3 regions of the Serratia sp. NFX21 genome follow, and region 1 is predicted to be linked to each of the others. Evidence: predicted binding sites of a transcription regulator. Region 1 holds the regulator's gene; each other region holds the start of a gene.
What was found. The regulator LexA, encoded in region 1, represses DNA repair genes until DNA is damaged. The targets are predictions, from matches to a motif close to TNCTGTATGTACATACAGNA.

Region 1 (3,283 bases):
CATGTGGCTGCGGTGGCAGGGCACATAAACAATCTCGTGGCCGTCCTGCGCCAACTGACGCACGCGTTCGGCGTTAGTGACGTTGATACCTTGATACAGTCGGTTCCAGGTCCAGCTCAGCACGCGATCGGAAAGGCGCACCGTCTCGTAAGAGAAGTCGGCAGCGATCTCTTCCATCAGCGCAATGGCATTCTGCTGGGCTTTTTCGTGGGAAATCTTCTTGCTGCGAGCTTCGTCCTCGACCGCTTTTTCGATCGCCTTGGACGCCAACAGCTTGTTGAACAGGTCCTGACGGGCCGGCAGGCTTGGGCCGACGGCGGCCAGACGCTGACGCGAGAAGTGCATGCGCGCTACGCGAGCCAGTTTCTGCGCAATGATTTTGTCCGTACCGTGCTCGGTGGCCATGCGGCGCAGCGAAACGGTATTGGAAAAACGGACAAAGCTGTCGCGGCCGAGCCACAGCACGGCGAAGAATTTCTGCACGCCATTCAGCAGACGCAGATGCGGTGTGCCGTGACCTTCGCGCCCCGGAGAGCGGCCAAACATCACCGAAACCGGCAGCATCTGAATGTCGAGATCCGGATTGCTGCGGTGCAGGTCCAGATAGTCGTGGAACAGTTTTACCGACTCTTCTTTCGGCGTGTAGTAGCGGAATACGCGCGGGCCGTCGTGAATAAACACGTGGCTTGGCAGCACGGTGCCGTCTATCTCCAGCGGATTGAGGGGGTCGGGCAGATCTTGCGCCAGGCACTGGGTGCGCAGCGTCAGCAAATCCGCCTTGGAATTATAAGGTAAAACATACAAAATCGGCCGTGAGGGATCCAACCCTAACTCCGTGACCGGATCTGAAGGGATAACCTTACTTCTTACCAACAGTTTGAGTGGTAAATTCAATAGTTTATAATAAATTTTACGCCAACCTGACATAACAACGTGAAGCCTCTTGTTAGCAATGCGCCGCAAGCATACCAGAAACCGGGTAGCAGATCTGTGGTGTTGGAAAACCGAGAGCCGGGAGAGTTTCCTGGCCTAGACTGTTTAATTATGACTTATCTCTGCTAAAGGCACTAAAAAACATGGCAAACCAAGCAACCGGCCTGACCCGTATTATTAAAGCCGCCGGCTACTCTTATAAAGGCTTTTCCGCTGCCTGGCAGCACGAAGCGGCATTCCGCCAGGAATTGGTGGCGACCGTGCTGGCTATCATACTGGCGATTTGGCTGGACGTGGGTGCGGTAGCGCGCATTTTACTGATCGGATCGGTGCTGTTGGTGATGATCGTCGAAATCCTGAACAGCGCGATTGAGGCGATTGTCGACCGCGTGGGGACTGAGCATCACGAGCTTTCCGGTCGGGCAAAGGATATGGGCTCGGCGGCGGTCTCGCTGGCGATTATTTTGGCGCTGTTTGTCTGGGGGTCGGTGCTGTGGCAGCACTTTGCCTGAGTGGCGGCGTTGCGTTGCGACAGGTGTCGCTAATCCCTGATTTTTATTCACTCTTCGGTTCCCAAGCCGCAGTTACCTGTATATACTCACAGCAAGACTGTATAAACAAACAGGGGGCGGAATGAAAGCACTAACTACCAGACAGCAAGAGGTCTATGATCTGATTCGCGATCATATTTCGTCCACTGGCATGCCGCCAACGCGCGCCGAGATCGCCATGCGTCTGGGGTTCCGTTCGCCAAATGCCGCAGAAGAACACCTGAAAGCGCTGGCGCGTAAAGGCGTTATCGAGATTATCTCCGGCGCTTCGCGCGGCATTCGCCTGCTGATGGAAGATGAAGAGGGTTTACCGCTGATTGGCCGTGTCGCCGCCGGTGAGCCGCTGCTGGCGCAGCAGCATATCGAAGGGCACTACAAGGTCGATCCATCCCTGTTCAAACCGAGCGCGGATTTCCTGCTGCGGGTCAACGGCATGTCGATGCGTGACATCGGTATTCTCGACGGCGATCTGCTGGCGGTGCATAAAACTCAGGACGTGCGTAATGGCCAGGTGGTTGTGGCACGCATCGAAGATGAAGTCACGGTCAAGCGCCTGAAAAAACACGGTAACGTGGTTGAGCTGCTGCCGGAAAACAGTGAATTCCAGCCGATTGTGGTCGATCTGCGTCAGCAGAATTTCACCATTGAAGGTCTGGCGGTCGGTGTGATCCGCAATGGCGACTGGGTTTAATCCTCACGCCCAAACATCGTTCTCTGATTCAAGTCGCCCCAGTTCTGGGGCGATGTCATATCTGATTCACTATATACCCTATAGCTTTCAAGTTGCAGCTAGGCGGCCAACTCGCTCATCCCCAGGCGCTTACTCAGGTAAGTAACTGGGGTGACAAATCTGCCGGGAGCAGATTTGAACGCTGTTTGCAGCGGCCCCGAAGGGGTGTGGCTCATGGACGGGCCACATAACTGAGTGCAGATAACAACGCTGCAACTTGAAAGATGACGGGTATACACGGGAACATTTCACTATGCGCCTGCTTTCTGCCTTCACCAGCGATACCGATAAAGCCCTGTGGCGCCTTGCGCTGCCCATGATTTTCTCCAATATCACCGTGCCGCTGCTTGGGCTGGTAGATACCGCAGTCATCGGCCACCTCGACAGCCCGACCTATCTGGGTGGCGTAGCGGTTGGCTCCATGGCCACCAGCTTCCTGTTTATGCTGTTGCTGTTTCTGCGTATGAGCACCACCGGGCTGACTGCTCAGGCGTTGGGGGCACAAAATCCGCAGGGGCTGGCACGAGCCTTTATGCAGCCGTTGCTGCTGGCGGTGTTGGCCGGGGTGGCTATTGTGTTGCTGCGCTATCCGCTGATTGAGTTGGCGCTAAAAATCGTCGGTGGCGATGGGGCGGTGCTGGAACAGGCTCGCTTATTCCTCGAGATCCGCTGGCTGAGCGCCCCGGCGGCGCTGGCCAATATGGTGATCCTGGGTTGGTTGCTTGGCGTGCAATACGTGCGCGCACCGGTGATCCTGCTGATTGTCGGCAACCTGCTGAATATCGTATTGGATATCTGGCTGGTGATGGGACTGGGCTGGAACGTGCAGGGGGCCGCGACCGCGACCGCCATCTCTGAATATGCCACGCTGCTGTTGGGATTATGGCTGTCCTGGCGCGTGATGCGCATACGCGGCATTTCTGTGCCAATGCTGCGCCAAGCCTGGCGCGGTAATCTGCGGCGTCTGCTGGCGTTGAATCGCGACATTATGCTGCGTTCATTGCTGCTACAACTGTGTTTTGCTTCGTTGACCATCTTCGGTGCCCGGCTGGGCGGCGAGGTGGTCGCG
Region 2 (3,283 bases), 560 kb from region 1:
CTAAAGAACTGTGGGGAATACGGTGGTATTGCATTAACGGCCTTCCTTTCATGTTAGCGCTTACGGGCTAAACCGCCCGGTGAAACAGGAGCCAAAGGGCAGGCTGTGGCAAACAACCTGCAAGGCGGTGTACTGCCTTTGCCGACTATAACCAAGCCGAGAAGATGGGGGAAGCGGATTCAGTGCGGGGAGGGCTATCGCGCACTACGAGAGCGATAGCCGACGGGGAATTTAACGTTCGATAACCTGTGAAACCTGATCGCCGTTGATTTGGCGGCTGTTGCCTTTTTCATCTTTATAGCTGATCAGGCCGGTATCTTGGTCAATCTCCGGTTTGCCCTCGGTCAGGATCATATTGCCGTCTTTGGTCGCCATCACGTAATCGCTGGAACATCCCGCCAACCCGGCGGCGATCACCAACGCAGACACTGCCATTACCCACTTTTTCATCCTGCGGATCCTCAGTTATATATGCAAAAAAGAAGCTTCTTTTAAGATTAGCAAAATCTGGATGCGCCGTGTTTCGGATAAGTCTTTATCTTGATAGGGAAAGTGACGCTGAAACAGGGCAGCAGAAAATAATAACGGGAGTGGCTGACGCGCACTCCCGTGGGGAATTACTCAGAGACGGTTTTTTTCTTGCTGCGCATCAGGTTGAGCGCTTCGACCGACATTGAGAAGAACATCGCAAAGTAGATGTAGCCTTTCGGCACATGCACCTGGAAGCTTTCCAGCATCAGGGTGAAGCCCACCAGGATCAGGAACGCCAACGCCAGCATCTTCACCGAAGGGTGGCGGTTAACGAACTCGCCAATAGGCCGGGCGGCAAACATCATGACGCCAACGGCAATCACCACTGCGGCCATCATAATAAACAGATGGTCGGACAGGCCTACCGCGGTAATCACCGAGTCCAGGCTGAAAATGATGTCCAGCAGCATAATCTGCACGATAGCGCCGAAGAAGCCGTGCACCTTGGTGTGGTGCTCTTCATCAGAGCCTTCGATGGTTTCATGGATCTCTTTACTGGCTTTCCAAATCAGGAACAGCCCACCCAGCAGCAGGATCAGATCGCGTGCCGAGATGCTGTGGTCCATGACGCTAAACAGCGGATGGGTCAGACGGATCACCCAGGCGATGGAGGCTAACAGCCCCAGACGCATTAACATTGCGCCGGCCAGCCCGATGCGGCGAGCCTTGTTCTGCTGCGCTTTCGGCAGCTTGGACACCACCAGCGAAAGGAAAATAATGTTATCAATACCCAGAATGATCTCAAGAATGGTCAGCGTACCTAACGCTAACCAGGCATTGGGATCCATAATCCACTCAAACATTGTCGAGCCACACCTTAATAAAAAACAAAGGCTGAATTATACGCGTTTATTGATACAACGACACTGTTAGCTAAACGTGACCTAAACAAAAGGGATCAGACAAAGAAATGTCTTGCCAATAATGCGCCGGTGAAGCTTTTTTTCAGGTAAAAACCGCGTGGCAATGTGAGGATCGGCTGCCCCTGTTCGCCGATAGCTTCGGTCAGGGCCTTACTGTTGGCCGCCTTGGGACGCAGTTGCAGCACCTCACCGTGGCGGGCGGTGATCCGCTCTACGTGGCCGAGCACGATCAAATCCATCAGTTCCTCCCAGTCGCGGCGCAGCATCTCTTCTTCTTCGGCGTTTGGGCTCCACAACAGCGGTGAACCGATACGTCGCTGCGCCAGCGGGATTTGTCGCTCACCTTCTACCGGGATCCACAGCACCCGCGCCAGCTTATGACGTACATGGCTGCTGGCCCAGGTTACGCCGCTGTTGCCGGTTAAGGGGGCTACGCAGACGAAGGTGGTTTCCAGCGGTTTGCCGGCGGCGTCTATCGGGATGGTTTTCAGCTCGATGCCCAGTTCGGGGAAATCCTGCTCCGGCTTGCTGCCCGCCATGGCGCCAAGATATTGCTCCAGCAGCATGCCAACCCAGCCTTTATCACGCTTCAGATCCCTGGGGATAGCCAACCGCGCACCTTCGGCCAGTTCGCCCAGGGAACAGCCGGCAAGCCGCTGCGCCCTTTCAAACAGCTGTTGTTCGTTTTCAGGAGGAGGGGGCAAAGGAGATAAAAACGCCATAATACAAGCCTGTTAGATTTGGTTGAAAAACGTACTGTATTTGTCCACAGAGAACTTTGACCGGAAAGGACTGGGGAAAAGAATAATAGTAGCATGATTTTCCATGACTTTTTCTCTCTCACCCGACAGAGGAAAAATTCCGGCTGACGCTTGTGCACCTGTAGCCACCGACAATAAACAGGATCTTACACCTATTTATCCACAGATTTATGGGATAACCCAAATTTTTACCGATCACTGGTTCGATTTACAGCCTTGACTCAGGCACTTTTTTGCGAAATTGTCCGATTTGTGCGTAACTCATACGGATAATCTGTGGATAAAAACGACGTTGGTGGATCTTTCGCCAGGGTAAGATCCTAAACGGACATAGATCACATTTTTGCTCTGTATAGGGCTGTTGATAATTACATATCAATATGTTTTTAAAGGGTTAATGTGATTTTTGTATTTCCGGGGTTTTTAGGCTCACCAGAGTTTTACCGGCTTATCCCTTGAGTTCTTCACATACCTATCCACAGAAAAAGTGAATAAAACCCGGTGTAAATCGTTCCGCATGTTTATAACTTTGCCATTATCTGTGAGTTATCCCAATGTTATCCGGTTTGCAGCGCCGCAAAGCAGTGGTTTACCGCCTGTAGCTTGTGTGAAACAATCAGGGTATCTATGCGAATTTAAGCTTATCGAGGTAGTCCGGTGATCGATGATGATGGCTACCGCCCGAATGTTGGTATCGTAATCTGTAATCGTCAGGGGCAAGTCCTGTGGGCTCGCCGTTACGGTCAACACTCCTGGCAGTTTCCCCAAGGTGGGATTAACCCTGGTGAAACCGCAGAACAGGCCATGTACCGTGAGCTGTTCGAAGAAGTGGGGCTGAGTAAAAAGGATGTCCGTATCCTGGCCTCAACCCGCAACTGGTTGCGCTATAAATTGCCAAAACGTTTGGTGCGTTGGGACACAAAGCCGGTTTGTATCGGCCAAAAGCAGAAATGGTTTCTGTTGCAGTTAATGTGCAATGACGCTGATATCAATATGCAACGCAGCAGCACGCCGGAGTTTGACGGTTGGCGCTGGGTAAGTTTTTGGTATCCGGTGCGCCAGGTGGTGTCGTTCAAACGCGACGTTTACCGCCGGGTGATGAAAGAATTCGCCGTCACCGTGATGCCG
Region 3 (3,283 bases), 1.9 Mb from region 1:
CATTGAGGTTACGCGCCGCACGGCCAATGGTCTGGATTAACGAACGTTCGGAACGCAGGAAGCCTTCTTTATCTGCGTCCAGAATCGCCACCAGCGACACCTCAGGCATGTCCAGCCCCTCACGCAACAGGTTGATACCCACCAGCACGTCAAACTCACCCAGGCGCAGGTCACGAATGATTTCGACCCTTTCCACGGTATCGATGTCCGAGTGCAGATAGCGTACCCGCTCGCCGTGCTCTTCGAGATATTCGGTCAGGTCTTCCGCCATGCGTTTGGTCAGGGTGGTGACCAGTACGCGTTCGTTGATTGCCACCCGCTTGCGAATTTCAGACAGCAGGTCATCCACCTGGGTGGTCACCGGCCTGACTTCTATTAGAGGATCCAGCAACCCGGTAGGGCGCACCACCTGATCGATAATATCGTCGCCGGACTTCTCCAGCTCATATTTGCCCGGCGTGGCAGACACGTAGATCGTCTGTGGGGCCAGCGCTTCGAACTCTTCAAAACGCATCGGGCGGTTGTCCAGCGCCGACGGCAGGCGGAAACCGTATTCCACCAGCGTCTCTTTACGCGAACGGTCGCCCTTGTACATAGCGCCGATTTGCGGAATGGTGACGTGGGATTCATCGACCACCAACAGGCCATCCGCCGGTAAATAATCAAACAGCGTCGGCGGTGGCTCGCCCTCTTTACGTCCGGACAGGTAGCGCGAATAGTTTTCAATGCCGGAGCAGTAACCCAGTTCGTTCATCATCTCCAGATCAAACTGGGTGCGCTGCGTCAGGCGCTGCTCTTCCAGCAGCTTGTTATTGGCCAACAGCACCTTGCGCCGTTCGGCCAGATCCACTTTGATCTCTTCCATCGCCTGCAGGATCCGCTCACGCGGCGTCACGTAGTGCGACTTCGGATAAATGGTAAAACGCTGGACCACCTGTTCGATCTGGCCGGTCAAAGGATCAAACAGCGAAAGCCGCTCGACCTCCTCATCAAACAGTTCAATACGCAGCGCCAGCTCGTCCGACTCCGCCGGAAAGACGTCGATCACCTCGCCACGCACGCGGAAGGTCGCGCGCTGGAAGGCCTGATCGTTACGGGCATATTGCAGCTCCGCCAAACGACGCAGGATCGAACGCTGATCGATGATCATGCCCTTGGTCAGGTGCAACATCATCTTCAGATACAGATCAGGATCGCCCAGACCGTAGATCGCCGAGACCGATGCCACCACGATCACATCGCGGCGCTCCAGCAATGCTTTGGTCGCGGAAAGACGCATCTGCTCGATGTGTTCGTTCACCGCAGCGTCTTTTTCGATAAAGGTGTCGGAGCTGGGTACGTAGGCTTCCGGCTGATAGTAGTCGTAGTAAGAGACAAAATACTCGACCGCATTCTCGGGAAAGAACTCTTTCATCTCGCCGTACAGCTGCGCCGCCAGCGTTTTGTTAGGTGCCAGCACCATGGTGGGCCGGTTCAGATCGGCTATCACATTGGCGACGGTAAATGTCTTGCCCGACCCGGTAACGCCCAGCAGCGTCTGGTGTGCCAGGCCGTCTTCCAGGCCCTCTTCCAGCTTGCTGATGGCCTGCGGCTGATCGCCGGCCGGTTTGAATTCGGAATGCAGTTTGAAAACTTTACTCATGGACTCGGCTACCCTGTGGAGATGTGCGCGCTCAGGCGGCCATAGAGCTAATGCTCAATTGATGGCCTCTAATTATGGAAAGCCCCGGCGATTTTTGCCAGTGCCCATGATACTGGATATAAAACCAGCTTCAAGCGATTCGTCGCTTTAGCGTGCGTCAAATCAGGCTGAATGCACCGTCGGGGTTACAGCCGCGTGACATTTTTATTGTCAATAACAGATTTATCCCCAAAATCCGTCACGAATTAACTTATTGATAGCACTGCGGCCAAAAATCATACATAGAGACTTCATCAATACATTGGCCGCTTGATTTTAGTTAAAATATTGATAATTAATGACTTTACAAAAAAGACGAGATTGCGGACAAAGCGAACACAACCCGCGTCCGCTCTCGCTTTAAACCGGTTTTCTCAATCTAATGCACAAGGTTATCCACAGGAATGGTGGATAACTCTCACCACCCCGCCCCGGCTGGGAGTTGCAGAAAGAGCGCTTTTTGCCGTTTCTGTCCGCCAAGATGGCTTTTTTAGTTATTTTTTCACAATAATATCGCTTTGGTTATGCCGATTAATGCTAAAAAGCCCCATTGCCAAAAACGGATTTATCTCATTGTTGCCGTCACCCGATGCATCTTGCTACAACCGACGAAATAGTTTGCACCATAAGCATTCTTCGCAGCACTGGAAGAGTGCAAAAATCGTCCGCGTTAACTTTCCCCTCTATTTTCACTTGGTCCGCCAGCCCTGTCCTGGCGCGAAAAACCGTTAACAAGGCAATAACAATCCTGTTTTTAACGGTTTTATAAAGTTGGCCCAAGGGTTGCATTACCCTTGGGTGGCAAAAGTACGATCGGGATAAATATCCGGGATGTAATGGCGGAATTATCCGCTGTCATTTAGCGGACAGACGGAAGTAAAACAACCGCTCTTTACTTGATAAAGACCAAAGAGCACGGACAATCCGACAATAACTGCGATTTTTGCCTATGTATCACTTGTTTTACCAGAATTTAAACTGCCTGGTAAAAGGCAGTCATTCGGCACTTTATTCTGGACATTAAAGCACTCGGGAAAGAAACCGCTACTGTGAAAACGGTGGCAAGGAGTGGAATACGATTCTTTGAGGAGAATGCCGGATGTTGAGTTTAAGGTCAGTGAATCAGTTTTACGGGCAAACCCATACCCTGTGGGACATCAATCTGGAATTGCCGCGCGGCCAGTGCACGGTGCTTATCGGCCGTAACGGCGTGGGCAAGACCACGCTGGTGAACTGCATCATGGGCCATTTGCCGGTGGTCAGTGGCAGCATGACCTGGCAGTTGGCGGATGAACCGCCACAAAATCTGCTGCAGCAACCGGTGGAAACCCGCACCGCGCTGGGGATCAGCTATGTTCCGCAAGGACGACAAATCTTTTCGCAGCTCAGCGTAGAGGAAAACCTGCAGGTAGCGCTGATGGCCGGCCGCGATAAAAACCGCCGCATTCCGCCTTTGATTTATAACCTGTTCCCCAACCTGCGAGAAATGCGCAGCCGCAGAGCTGGAGATTTGTGCGACGGTGAGCAGCAGCAACTGGCGATTGGTCGCGCCCTGGTGCTGGAGCCAGAGTTGCTGATCCTCGATGAGCCCACCAGCGGTGT

Region 2: a site for LexA is predicted at 2,149-2,168, ahead of mutH (DNA mismatch repair endonuclease MutH). Genes of this name have one in related genera too.
Region 3: a site for LexA is predicted at 1,753-1,772, ahead of uvrB (excinuclease ABC subunit UvrB). Genes of this name have one in related genera too.

Annotation. Positions count from the first base shown of each region.
Region 1 covers NZ_CP183196.1:5,180,469-5,183,751, reverse strand. The annotation lists gene plsB (glycerol-3-phosphate 1-O-acyltransferase PlsB) at 1-927, opposite strand, end outside; gene ACNT1W_RS24265 (diacylglycerol kinase) at 1,077-1,445, shown strand; gene lexA (transcriptional repressor LexA) at 1,567-2,175, shown strand; gene dinF (MATE family efflux transporter DinF) at 2,468-3,283, shown strand, end outside.
Region 2 covers NZ_CP183196.1:4,621,504-4,624,786, reverse strand. The annotation lists gene ACNT1W_RS21620 (NADP(H)-dependent aldo-keto reductase) at 1-34, opposite strand, end outside; gene ACNT1W_RS21615 (YgdI/YgdR family lipoprotein) at 232-450, opposite strand; gene ACNT1W_RS21610 (TerC family protein) at 618-1,334, opposite strand; gene mutH (DNA mismatch repair endonuclease MutH) at 1,430-2,116, opposite strand; gene rppH (RNA pyrophosphohydrolase) at 2,813-3,283, shown strand, end outside.
Region 3 covers NZ_CP183196.1:1,821,363-1,824,645, reverse strand. The annotation lists gene uvrB (excinuclease ABC subunit UvrB) at 1-1,642, opposite strand, end outside; gene ACNT1W_RS08625 (ATP-binding cassette domain-containing protein) at 2,781-3,283, shown strand, end outside.